4 regions of the uncultured Virgibacillus sp. genome follow, and region 1 is predicted to be linked to each of the others. Evidence: riboswitches for the same ligand, from Rfam matches in the RefSeq annotation. Region 1 holds a riboswitch; each other region holds the start of a gene.
The links. A riboswitch is a leader RNA that binds a small molecule or an ion and turns the genes downstream of it on or off. The one in region 1 is predicted to bind S-adenosylmethionine.

Region 1 (3,182 bases):
TACGGATTGGTTTCATATAAAAGATTTTCCTATCCGTACGGAACCAGTACCAAATTACGATACGTTTGCTTTTGTATCGACAATGCCCAAATTAAATACAGAAAACGCTGCAGTACGAAATTATTTATTACAAGTGGCTCGTTATTGGATAAAGGAATTCGACATTGATGGCTGGCGCTTAGACGTTGCTAATGAAATTGACCATTCTTTCTGGAGAGACTTCCGTCGTACAGTTAAAGAGGCCAAACCAGATGCCTATATTTTAGGTGAGATTTGGCATGATTCAATGCCTTGGCTACATGGAGACCAATTTGATGCAGTTATGAATTATCCATTTACAAACAGTGTCATTGATTTTTTTGGCAAAAATGAAATAAAAGCATCTGACTTTACAGCGTCAATTTCAACATTACTGCATATGTACCCACGAAATATTAATGAAGTAGCCTTTAATCTCTTGGATAGTCATGACACGCCTCGCGTGTTAACATTAGCAAATGGTAATGTAGAAAAAGTAAAATTAATGTATTTATTTCAACTATCATTTGCGGGAACACCCTGCATTTATTACGGTGATGAAATTGGCATGCAAGGTGGTGAAGATCCTGGATGTCGCTCATGTATGGAATGGAACACCAACAGGCAAAATCTTGAACTATTTCAATTCATTCAAACACTCATCACATTGCGAAAAACAGATCCCCTTTTTGGCAATTATGGTAATTTCAGATTTATTTATGATGATAATGAAGCAAATCTTATTTGCTATGAAAAAAGGAATATAAATAGGTGCCTAGTTTTTATTTTACACGCAGGAAAAATGAAAACAAAGCTTAGCATCCATTCTATCATGGACGAGACTAAATCTATTAGTGAATGGTTCCTATCAAAACAAGGAATGATCAGGAAAGCATTGGATTCTAAAACCGATCCATTAATAATACAGCCACTTAGCTATCGTATTTTTGAAATGTAATAATTTTTTAAAATTTTCTCTTGACAGTCTATTTACTTTCTAAGATAATGAGTACAATCAAAACTTCATAATTTACCTATCGAGAGTCAGGGGAGGAAACTGGTCCATTGATCCTGCGGCAACCATACTCATTCAAAAAGAGTAATACGGTGCTAAATCCAGCAAACGAAAGTTGTTTGAAAGATGGGAACTGTAATGTATAAGCCAATCAAACCTCTTTCAATCTGAAAAGAGGTTTTTATTTTTTTCTCTAACTATTTTGGTGATTTAAAAGGAGGGATCAGATGGCACAGATCGATGATACGAAAATAAACGATATTATTTCAGCAATTCAAAGGGTCGAGTTTGGATCATTAGTAATTACGGTTCATGAAGGAGAGGTTACACAAATTGACACAACGGAGAAAAAACGCTATCCATTAAAACCAAAAGTAAAGAGAAAGTGATAGGAAAATAATTCTTTCACTTCTTTCATTATTACTCCACTTTGTTCGTATGTTGCGCTTATTGGAACACCAATGGCCATATTTGCAAAGTCGAAGTAAAGCTACTTAAATAACTTTCGCTTATGCTGATTAGACGACTAAAGGCACCCACTTGAAGAAGAATATATTCTTCGTATTAGTAGGGTGTCTTTTTTTAAATAAAAATTGGAAAGGAGTGTGATGAGAGATGGATTTATTAACTGAATTAGATAGAAGAATCCTTATTGGTGATGGTGCAATGGGGTCTTTACTTTATTCCTATGGAGTGGATCACTGCTTTGAAGAATTAAATCTTACATTAGAAGAACAAATTGCACAAATTCACCAAGCATATATTCATGCTGGTGCTGATTTAATTCAAACAAATACGTATGGTGCCAATTATATTAAGCTCGCCAGATATGGATTAGAGGATCAAGTAAAAAAAATCAATACAGCCGCTATAAAAATAGCAAAGCAAACGGCTAGTGAGGATGTATTTGTGCTTGGAACGATTGGTGGTATACATGGTACACAAACACTTCAAGCCACGAATGATGAAATTAAGAGAAGCTTTAGAGAACAGTTATATTGTTTACTATTGGAGGGGGTAGACGGTCTAATCTTAGAAACCTACTACGATCTAGAAGAGTTGACAACTGTACTTGAAATAGCTAGAGAAGAGACAGCGCTACCAATTATAGCGAATGTATCCATGCATGAGGCAGGTATACTACAAAACGGCATCCCTTTACCAGAGGCATTACAACGGTTACAAAACACAGGAGCAGATATTGTCGGAATTAATTGCCGCTTAGGTCCATTTCATATGCTTGATTCTTTAAAGGAGGTCCCTTTACTAGAAAGGTCATTTCTTGCAGCTTATCCAAATGCTAGTCTTCCTGCATATCGTGACGGAAAACTTATCTATGAAAATGAGCCAGATTATTTTAAAAGCTGTGCCAAAGATTTTCGTAATGAAGGGGTAAGGCTTCTTGGAGGATGTTGTGGAACAACTCCCGCCCATATTCAAGCAATTGCAGAGGGCGTTAAAGATTTAGAGCCGTTACAGGAAAAAGAAGTAATTCCTAAAGCAGAACCGATTGAAATTCGTAATAGTCCAATAGATAAAGAGCCCCGCTTAATAGATATGGTAAAGCAAAGACATTCTATTATCGTTGAATTCGACGCACCGAAACACTTAGATACGGAGGAGTATTTGGAAGGGATTAGAGCTTTAGATAAAGCAGGTATTGATGCAATTACACTTGCTGACAATTCATTGGCAACACCTAGAATCAGCAATATAGCAATCGCTGCAAAAATCAAACAGGAAATCGGTATCAAACCACTCGTGCATTTAACTTGTAGAGATCGCAATTTAATCGGATTGCAATCACATCTAATGGGATTACATGCACTTGAGATCAATGAAATCCTAGCCATTACTGGAGACCCTACTAAAATAGGAGATTTCCCTGGGGCAACATCGGTTTTCGACCTAACATCACTTGACTTAATTAAACTCATAAAACAATTTAATCAAGGTTTGTCATTCTCTGGTAAATCACTTAGACAACCTACTAAGTTTCAAGTTGGTGCGGCCTTTAATCCCAATGTTGCAAGACTAGATAAAGCTGTTAAGAGAATGGAAAGAAAAATAGATCGAGGTGCTGATTACTTTCTAACACAACCAATATACAGTAAAGAAAAAATTATCGAGCTTGCCGAAGAAACACATC
Region 2 (3,182 bases), on a different contig from region 1:
AGATGGCAACAATATTAGCCACCGATGGCATGCTAATTAAGCGTCCAATTGTCGCAGATGACTCAAAAGTAACAGTCGGTTTTAAAGAGGAGATGTTTGAAAATACGTGGCTTTAATTTCTCTTTGAACAGAGCATGTTTAGGATAGACTTACGTAAAATAACAGACATAAAGAAACGTCCAAAATAAGACATGTATTTATGGACTTTTGGAAAAAACCGTATGAACAAATAATATGAAAAGTTAAAAAGAAATACTGGATAATTGCGCGTATACCTTGTATAGTAAAAGTGAATTACATATTGGAGGGGATAGTTTGAGCGTACCTAAAGAATTATTATACTCAAAAGAACATGAATGGGTAAAAAAAGAAGATGGAAAAGTTCGTATTGGGATTACTGATTTTGCTCAGGATGAATTAGGAGATATTGTGTTCGTAGAGCTCCCTGAACCTGGTGATGAATTAGAAGTAAATGAACCATTTGGTAGTGTAGAATCAGTGAAAACAGTTTCTGAATTATATGCTCCAATTAGCGGTAAGGTTATTGAAGTGAATGAAGAGCTAGAGGATAGCCCTGAATTCGTAAATGAATCTCCTTACGAGAAAGCTTGGATGGTCGTGATTGAACCATCTGAAGAGACAGAGCTTGATGATTTATTATCTGCTGATGCATATGATGAGATCGTAAATCAAGACTAATTGCATATCAGAAAAATAAATGGCTGATAAACAACCTTTGGTTGGAATCAGCCATGTTTTTACAGCTATACTAATTGCTCAACATTACGAATTGGACGTATCACTAAATAACTACATTTCATCATATAATAAAGGAAAGTCACATTTCGAAAAGACAACTACTGATAACATAGTAGAAGTGAGCGATATTAAAACCTTCCGCTTGATTTACTGAGGAGTGCTATGTGATGATAACTGACGAATTAGAAAAAATTATTATCGTAGAAGGCTTAACAGATAAAAAGCAAATTAGAAAGGTTATTACTGACGATGTAACGATTATATGTACGAATGGAACATTAGGTGTTGAACGATTCGATCAAATGTTAGAGGATTACGCATTAGATGATAAAGACGTCTACATTTTAGTAGATGAGGATGAATCAGGCCAAAAACTGCGAAAGCAATTGGCAAGAGAACTACCACATGCAGAACACATCTATGTTAGTAGTGAATATCGAGAAGTAGCAACAACTCCTGAAAATATTTTAGCTCAAGTATTAGTGAGTAAACGAATCGCTGTTAATCCGATTTTCTTAATCTAAACAAGGTGTAAAAGTAATGGGTAGGACTTAGCAAGCACTATGAATGAGTTTAAATAAGGTGATATGTTTGCAACAAATTACAGCCGAACTTTTGAAAAGAGACCACTACCTTCTTTATATATTTACTCCTTTTTGTGGTACGTGCAATTTAGCAAGGTCCATGCTAAAGAAAATTGAGTCTGTACATCAAGAAGACATTTTTTATGAGATGAATGCATCCTTGTATCCAGAATTTATGCAGGATAATCAAATAGAAAGTGTACCGTGTCTTGTTGTTAAGAAGGATAATCGAATTGTAGAAAAAGTGTACGCATTTCATTCCATACCTAATATTTATCGATATTTATTAGATTATAAGCCGGAAATGTTTAAGAATAGTTAGCTGAAAATCGTTGACATTGTTTATACAGCATGCTAATATATCTTTTATCGTAATTAAATAGTTGAAAACTCTTATCTTGAGCGGTGGAGGGACTGGCCCTATGAAACCGCGGCAACCTTCAAGCTATCATGCTTGAAAGGTGCTAATTCCTGCAAAGCCTAGGCTTTGATAGATGAGGGGACGAAAAGGCAAACAAACGTCTTTCTGTTCTCTTACAGAAAGGCGTTTTTAATTGTATTTAAGGACATAATACAAATGTATGTAAATAAAAGGAGGATTACGTGTGATATCGATACAGGGTTTGAGTAAGGTCTTTACTTCAAACAAAAGCAATACAGCAGCTGTAGATAATTTGACCCTTTCGATTGATCAAGGAGACATCTTTGGTGTTATTGGTTATAGCGGAGCGGGTAAAAGTACGTTCGTTCGATTATTAAATCGCCTTGAAGAACCAACCAGTGGTCGAATTACAATGAATGACAAGGAAATTACGACATTAAATAAACGAGAACTTCGATTAGTAAGGCAAGATATTGGGATGGTATTCCAGCATTTTAATTTGCTCTGGTCGCGAACTGTTGCCGATAATATTGCTTTTCCTTTGGAAATAGCTGGGATTCCTAAAGCGGAAAGGGATAATCGTGTAAAAACATTGATTGAGCTAGTTGGGTTAACGGGAAAAGAAACATCCTACCCCGCCCAGCTAAGTGGTGGTCAGAAGCAGCGAGTCGGTATTGCACGTGCCTTGGCAAATAAGCCAAAGGTTTTATTATGTGATGAAGCAACTTCGGCACTTGACCCAGAAACGACGAACGCAATATTAGATTTACTTGTTAATATTAATAAAAATTTAGGGTTAACTATTATTCTTATTACACATGAAATGCAAGTGATTCGAAAAATATGTAATCAAGTTGCTGTTATGGAAAATGGAAAGATTGTAGAACAAGGGAATGTACTCGATGTGTTTCTACATCCAAAGCAAACTGTTACTAAAAAGTTCGTCAAACAAATTATGGGGTCTGACGAGGAAGATAGTGATATATCACATGTTATGAACCGTTATCAAAATGGAAAGCTAATCAGACTTCATTTTGTTGGAGAAACAACGAACGACGCATTAATTAGTCAAATTATAAAAAAATATGGTGTGGACATTAGCATTTTACAAGGGAAAATAACGCAAACACAGGCTGGTGCCTATGGAACCTTATTTATTCAAATGGACGGTAATGAAAAAGATATGAACAAAGCTATTTCGTTTGTTCGTGAAGAAACCTCCGTAGAATTGGAGGTTATCCACGATGCTAACTAATTTATTACCAAATATTAAAGTAGAAGATTTTATAGAAGCAACTTATGAGACTTTTTATATGACGATCATTGCTTTAGTTGGAACGTTTATTATTGGGTTATTGTTAGGATTGCTTCTATTCCTTACTCAAAAAGGTGGAATTTGGCAGAATAAGTTATTAAATCTTGTTATAGCGACGGTAGTAAATGTATTTCGAGCTATT
Region 3 (3,182 bases), on a different contig from region 1:
AATAAACGTTAATTCTCGTTCATAGCCATAGCTAATGATAAGCGCATCTGTTTTCACTTCTTCTTCTTGATTTGTCTCGTGGTTTCGTATTTCCACGGCTTCGATTTGATCGCCTTGTGCATTAGCATGCAACTTCTCAATGGTTGAATTAAAATGGATGTTAGCTGTAGAATTCATGATTTGCGAAATATGTGCTTCATGTCCTGTAAATTCATTTTTACGATGCACCATATGTAGCTGCTTAGCTATTGGTTCTAATTCGTTAGCCCAATCAATGGCTGAGTTTCCCCCACCAGATATGATAATGTTTTTATTTTTGAAATGCTCAAGACTTTGTACGGTATAATGCAGATTTGTTACCTCAAATCGATCTGCACCTTCAATATCAATTTTAATTGGATTTAATATACCGCCACCAACTGCAAGAATTACTGTTTTACTTAAATATTGATTACCAGAATGGGAAGTTAATACAAATAGGTTATCTTCATTTTTCTCTATTTTTGTAACTTTTTCGTTGAGAATGACTTCAGGATCGAATGTCAATGCTTGCTCTGCCATTTGATCAATTAAGGTAGCTCCAGTTACAGGAGTTAATCCACCTACATCCCAAATCATTTTCTCTGGATATACGTGTACCTTACCACCAAGCTTTGGTTGATATTCTATAATACGAGTTGATAAATCCCTCATGCCACTATAAAAAGATGCATATAAACCTGCTGGTCCACCACCAACAATAGTTACATCTGTAATATCTAAATGTTGCATATTATAATTACCTCCTTCGCCATTGATGATAATGAGAATCATTATCACTATGACTAATTATACAGAATTTTTTTAGGAAAGCAATAAACGGTTAGAAAAATAAATGACAGGTTTATAAAAAATTTTCAAATAGTAATTGACAGGATGTCGCAAGCGTAGTATTGTATATATCAATTACAAAATATAAACTTCTTATTCAGAGAGGTGGAGGGAATTGGCCCTTTGAAGCCTCGGCAGCGGACTTTACAAAGTACTGTGCCAAATCCAACAAGTCATTTGTGCTTGGAAAATAAGAAGAGAGCGCCAATAGATATGGAAATCTCTTCTTACAAACAAGGAGGGATTTTTTTATTCGGGACAAAATTTTATAGCGTAACTTCTTATCCAGAGAGGTGGAGGGACTGGCCCTTTGAAACCTCGGCAACAGACTCTATGAAGTACTGTGCCAAATCCAGCAAGCTAAGAGCTTGAAAGATAAGAAGAGGATAGTATATGGATGCCTCTTCTTAACTGAAGAGGCATTTTTAGTATAGACATAAAGGAGTGATACATCATGATTACATTTGAACGTGTAAGTAAAATTTATAATGGAAAGCAACAACAAATAAAGGCATTAGACGATGTGAATTTGCACATTGAAAAAGGTGAAATATTTGGTGTTATCGGTTTTAGTGGTGCTGGGAAAAGTTCCCTTATTCGTTGTGTGAACCTATTAGAACGTCCCTCTTCGGGAAAAGTAACGGTTAATAATCAAGATTTGCTAAGCCTTTCTCCAAAGGATCTACGTGAAGCTAAACGAAGCATCGGGATGATTTTTCAGCATTTTAATTTATTAAATGCTAAAACAGTATTCGCAAATGTAGCGATGCCGTTATTACTTGCTAATGTACCAAAAGATGAAGTGAAGCGTCGGGTTATAGAACTACTAGAGTTTGTTGGATTAAAAGATAAAGCAGATAATTATCCAGATCAACTATCTGGTGGACAAAAGCAGCGTGTAGGAATTGCTCGTGCCCTTGCTACGAAGCCAAAGGTATTATTATGTGACGAAGCAACTTCAGCACTAGATCCAGAAACTACGAAATCAATTTTACAGCTGCTAAAGAAGATAAATGAAGAATATAACCTAACCATTTTGATTATTACGCATGAAATGGGGGTTATTCGCGAGATTTGCGATAAGGTAGCGGTATTGGATGAGGGGAAAGTAGTAGAAGCAGGTTCCGTATTCGAAGTGTTTGCACAGCCAAAGACAGAGATTGCACATAAATTTGTACGGTCTGTGATGCATGATGATATTCCTAGATCCGTATATGAGCTGTTAAAAGTGCGGGATCAACGTCAGAAAATTTATCGAATTGTATTCCTTGGGGCATCGACGGGACGACCGCTATTATCAGAAATTGCTAAGCAATATGCGGTTGATGTAAATGTGTTATTTGGCAGTATTACGGAGCTACAGGGAACACCATTTGGCAATTTAATCGTCAAACTAGATGGTGATGAAAATGAAATAAATCGTGCTATCATGCATATTCACCAACAGAAGGTAACGGTAAAGGAGGTGCTAGCAGATGTTAGTTAATGGTCAACAAATTGTGGAAGCATTATGGGAGACTATTGTAATGGTTGGCGTTTCCTTGCTTTTTTCGTTTGTAATTGGTCTAATCTTAGGGATTTTACTTGTTGTCACAAGAAAAGGTCATTTATGGGAAAATAAAGCAGTTTTTACCGTATTAAATGCCATTATAAATGTGTTCCGATCTATTCCGTTTATTATCTTAATGGTTGCTGTCATACCATTTACTCGTTTGGTAGTTGGAACTTCAATTGGAACTGCGGCAGCTATTGTTCCAATGATTTTATATGCTGGCCCATATATTGCTCGATTAATAGAAAATTCACTACTAGAGGTTGATCCAGGTGTGATGGAGGCAGCACAGGCTATGGGTGCAACACCTAAACAGATAATTATGCGCTTCCTTATTCCAGAAGCGCTTAGCTCCTTGTTATTGGGTATTACGATTGCCACCATTGGACTCGTAGGTGCATCTGCCATGGCAGGTGCAGTAGGGGGTGGAGGCCTTGGCGACTTAGCTATTACTTACGGATATCAACGCTTTGATACATTGGTTATGATTATCACCGTAGGGATTCTCGTTATTATGGTTCAAGGCTTACAATCTACAGGCAATTTCATTTCTAAAAAAATTAGACGTCGGTAATGACTATTAATTTGAACGCTTTTTTCTAGCTATTTTTTAAAGCATTTATCGTTAAGTAACGTATTTAAAAATAAGGAGAGAACAGCATGAAAAGAATAACCATCCGTTTTTTATTGATTATATTGACAAGCATTATCACAGCATGTTCGAGTAGTGATGCAGCTACAACAGTGAAAGTCGGGATTA
Region 4 (3,182 bases), on a different contig from region 1:
TGGATGCCCAGCAATACTTGGCACTGCGATATTATCAATGTTTTCAATTGGATAGGCTGCTCTTGTGTTTTCTGTTAAAGTTGTGTCATCATAATCAGGTAGCCTTGTTTGTTTATTAAGAATAACGTTTTCAAGGACAGAACCAAATCGTATTGCATTATAAATTTGCGGCTCTTTTTCTTGAGATAAATGAATACACTTTGCGTAACATCCGCCTTCAATATTAAATACTCCATTTGGACCCCAACCATGCTCATCATCACCAATTAATCTTCTGTAAGGATCAGCAGATAAGGTGGTTTTCCCCGTGCCGGATAAACCAAAGAATAAAGCCACGTCTCCCTCTTTGCCAACATTAGCAGAACAGTGCATAGATAATACATCTTGTTGAGGTAGTAAGAAATTCATCACTGAAAAGATAGACTTTTTAATTTCACCTGCATATTCGGTACCACCTATTAGAATGATTCGTTTTTTAAAAGAAACAAGAATAAACGCTTCTGAGTTCGTACCATCTACTTCAGGATCTGCTTTAAAAGTAGGGGCTGATATTACTGTGAATTCAGCTTGATGTGATAGTAACTCATCAGCAGTTGGAGTTATAAATAACTGCCGTGCAAATAGATTGTGCCAGGCATATTCGTTAATAACTTGTATTGGTAAGCGATACGCGTGGTCTGCACCAGCAAATCCTTTAAATTGGAATAGCTCTTCTTTATTTTTTAAATAGGAAATAACCTTTTCATACAATCGATCAAATACAGATTCATCAATGGATTGATTTACTGTTCCCCAATCCACCTGCTGTTCACTTACTTCATCTGTAACAATAAATTTATCTTTTGGGGAGCGACCGGTATAAGATCCTGTTGTTGCTTGAACTGCACCTGTTGTGGTTAACATGCCTTCTTCTCTTGCTAAAATTCTTTCAACAAGCTGAGGTACGGATAAATTTGTTTGTAGCTGTTTATGCGTGTATAATTCTTTTACGAAAGACTTTTCTACCGTTTTCATGTTAAATACCTGCCTTTATGTGAAATTGTATTCACGTTCTTTTGTTGAACGACCAAATAATCCTGAATATGTTTATTAGTATAACACATTTAAGTTAATAGTCCATACTAAATATAAAATAATTTTTATAAGATGTTGAATGTTTACAGCAAAAAATGTCGTTCAGAATCTTTCTTTCCTTTAGTATGAGTAAAAAACTTCTGAGAATACAGTTAAACTAGTTGACACATTAAGCTTCTTCCGATAAGCTAAGTTTCGAACGGATACTCTCTTATTCAGAGTTGGTGGAGGGACAGACCCAATGAAGCCCAGCAACCATCACTTTAGTGAAAAGGTGCTAACCTGATGCAAGGAGATTTTTTTCCTTGAACAATAAGAGCGAAAGGCCAGCAATCCTTTCCTCATGACAAGCGGGAAAGGCTTTTTTTATTAGTTATAAAAATTCTACACGTAGATGACTAACTTTAACCCGATTATAAACATATTAGTCAATTTCTAAGCTAAATTGTCATTCGCCTGCGTGTACGTGTGAACCAGGAGTGACAATAGAATATACGGTAGTAGGTAATCTTTCTGGTGCCTTTCTTATTTCAGTTTAACCTTAGTACTTATTACTGAATGAGCATATTTGATAAATAGAGTTCCGTAATCGATATTTGAAGGAGGATTTAGCAACATGGCTGCTAATCGTCGTTTGTTTACTTCTGAATCAGTAACAGAAGGACATCCAGATAAGATATCTGATCAAATTTCAGATGCTATTTTGGATGAGATATTAAAAACAGATCCAAATGCCCGAGTGGCATGTGAAACAACTGTTACAACTGGACTTGTTCTTGTAGCGGGTGAAATATCCACTACTACTTATGTAGATATACCTGCTATTGTTCGTAAAACTATAAAAGAAATCGGATATACTCGCGCAAAATTTGGGTTCGACGCGGAGACATGCGCAGTATTAACTGCCATTGATGAACAATCACCTGATATTGCTGGTGGAGTTGACACAGCATTGGAAGCAAGACAAGGAAAAATGAGCGATCAAGAGATTGCTGCAATAGGTGCTGGTGATCAGGGTTTAATGTTTGGTTTTGCTTGTGATGAAACAGACGAATTGATGCCACTTCCAATCTCATTGGCACATAAGTTGGCAAAGCGTCTCGCTGACGTTCGGAAGGATAAGACATTAGAATACTTACGACCGGACGGTAAAACACAGGTAACCGTTGAGTATGATGAAAATGATCAACCTGTTAAAATTGATACCATCGTAATTTCTACACAGCATCATCAGGATATAGCTACAGAGCAAATAGAAAAAGATTTGATAGAGCATGTTATACGCCCTATAGTACCAAATGAGTTATTAGATGAGACGACTAAATATTTTATTAATCCAACTGGCCGTTTCGTTATTGGTGGACCTCAGGGGGATGCAGGTTTAACAGGTCGAAAGATTATTGTTGATACGTATGGAGGCTATGCTAGACACGGTGGCGGAGCGTTTAGTGGAAAAGACTCTACTAAAGTTGATCGGTCAGCTGCATACGCTGCCCGTTATGTCGCAAAGAACATAGTGGCTGCCAGGCTTGCCAAAAGCTGTGAAGTACAGCTAGCCTATGCCATTGGTGTAGCAGAACCTGTTTCTATTTCGATAAACACTTTTGGAACAGGTGTTGTAAATGAAGAGCAACTAGTAAAAGCTGTTCGAGAATTATTTGATTTACGACCAGCAGGTATTATTCGTATGTTAGACTTGCAAAAACCTATTTATAAAAATACTGCTGCTTACGGGCATTTTGGAAGAACAGACATTTTATTTCCATGGGAGAAGACAGACAAAGTTGAGCAATTGAAAGCACTTATTAAGTAGTAAAGTCTTGATCATCCTTTAGCTTCACAATGGTTATGATACGAAAAAAGGTAACCTAGCTGATTTAATCTTCTAGGCTGCCTTTTTTCATAGTCTAAATTACAATATTTTCCATAAGGATAAAGAAGGCGTGTTGAGCTGCGTCCAGCTCCAGCGCACAGAATCTAGGTGACTTCACGAATCGCCCTAATCTAAGTCATCATTGGCTTGCAAGCACACCGTGATTCCTTTATCTCCGTTGACTAGCTCCAATCGCTTTTGTTCTTGAAGTTACTTACCGGAATTTGTATATTTT

Region 2: another riboswitch for S-adenosylmethionine. It lies ahead of Q1A47_RS00665 (methionine ABC transporter ATP-binding protein); the one in region 1 lies ahead of Q1A47_RS06420 (YezD family protein).
Region 3: another riboswitch for S-adenosylmethionine. It lies ahead of Q1A47_RS12115 (methionine ABC transporter ATP-binding protein); the one in region 1 lies ahead of Q1A47_RS06420 (YezD family protein).
Region 4: another riboswitch for S-adenosylmethionine. It lies ahead of metK (methionine adenosyltransferase); the one in region 1 lies ahead of Q1A47_RS06420 (YezD family protein).

What each region holds. Positions count from the first base shown of each region.
Region 1 is NZ_CANMAB010000019.1:14,918-18,099, reverse strand. It holds gene Q1A47_RS06425 (glycoside hydrolase family 13 protein) at 1-976, shown strand, start outside; SAM riboswitch class I at 1,050-1,166, shown strand; gene Q1A47_RS06420 (YezD family protein) at 1,261-1,422, shown strand; gene Q1A47_RS06415 (bifunctional homocysteine S-methyltransferase/methylenetetrahydrofolate reductase) at 1,649-3,182, shown strand, end outside.
Region 2 is NZ_CANMAB010000002.1:12,398-15,579, forward strand. It holds gene Q1A47_RS00645 (arsenate reductase family protein) at 1-116, shown strand, start outside; gene gcvH (glycine cleavage system protein GcvH) at 316-699, shown strand; gene Q1A47_RS00655 (toprim domain-containing protein) at 927-1,283, shown strand; gene Q1A47_RS00660 (thioredoxin family protein) at 1,327-1,665, shown strand; SAM riboswitch class I at 1,734-1,844, shown strand; gene Q1A47_RS00665 (methionine ABC transporter ATP-binding protein) at 1,949-2,980, shown strand; gene Q1A47_RS00670 (methionine ABC transporter permease) at 2,970-3,182, shown strand, end outside.
Region 3 is NZ_CANMAB010000052.1:3,679-6,860, forward strand. It holds gene Q1A47_RS12110 (NAD(P)/FAD-dependent oxidoreductase) at 1-771, opposite strand, end outside; SAM riboswitch class I at 961-1,067, shown strand; SAM riboswitch class I at 1,149-1,252, shown strand; gene Q1A47_RS12115 (methionine ABC transporter ATP-binding protein) at 1,325-2,356, shown strand; gene Q1A47_RS12120 (methionine ABC transporter permease) at 2,346-2,996, shown strand; gene Q1A47_RS12125 (MetQ/NlpA family ABC transporter substrate-binding protein) at 3,083-3,182, shown strand, end outside.
Region 4 is NZ_CANMAB010000123.1:6,965-10,146, reverse strand. It holds gene pckA (phosphoenolpyruvate carboxykinase (ATP)) at 1-1,014, opposite strand, end outside; SAM riboswitch class I at 1,283-1,393, shown strand; gene metK (methionine adenosyltransferase) at 1,691-2,887, shown strand; gene Q1A47_RS18475 (gamma carbonic anhydrase family protein) at 3,158-3,182, opposite strand, start outside.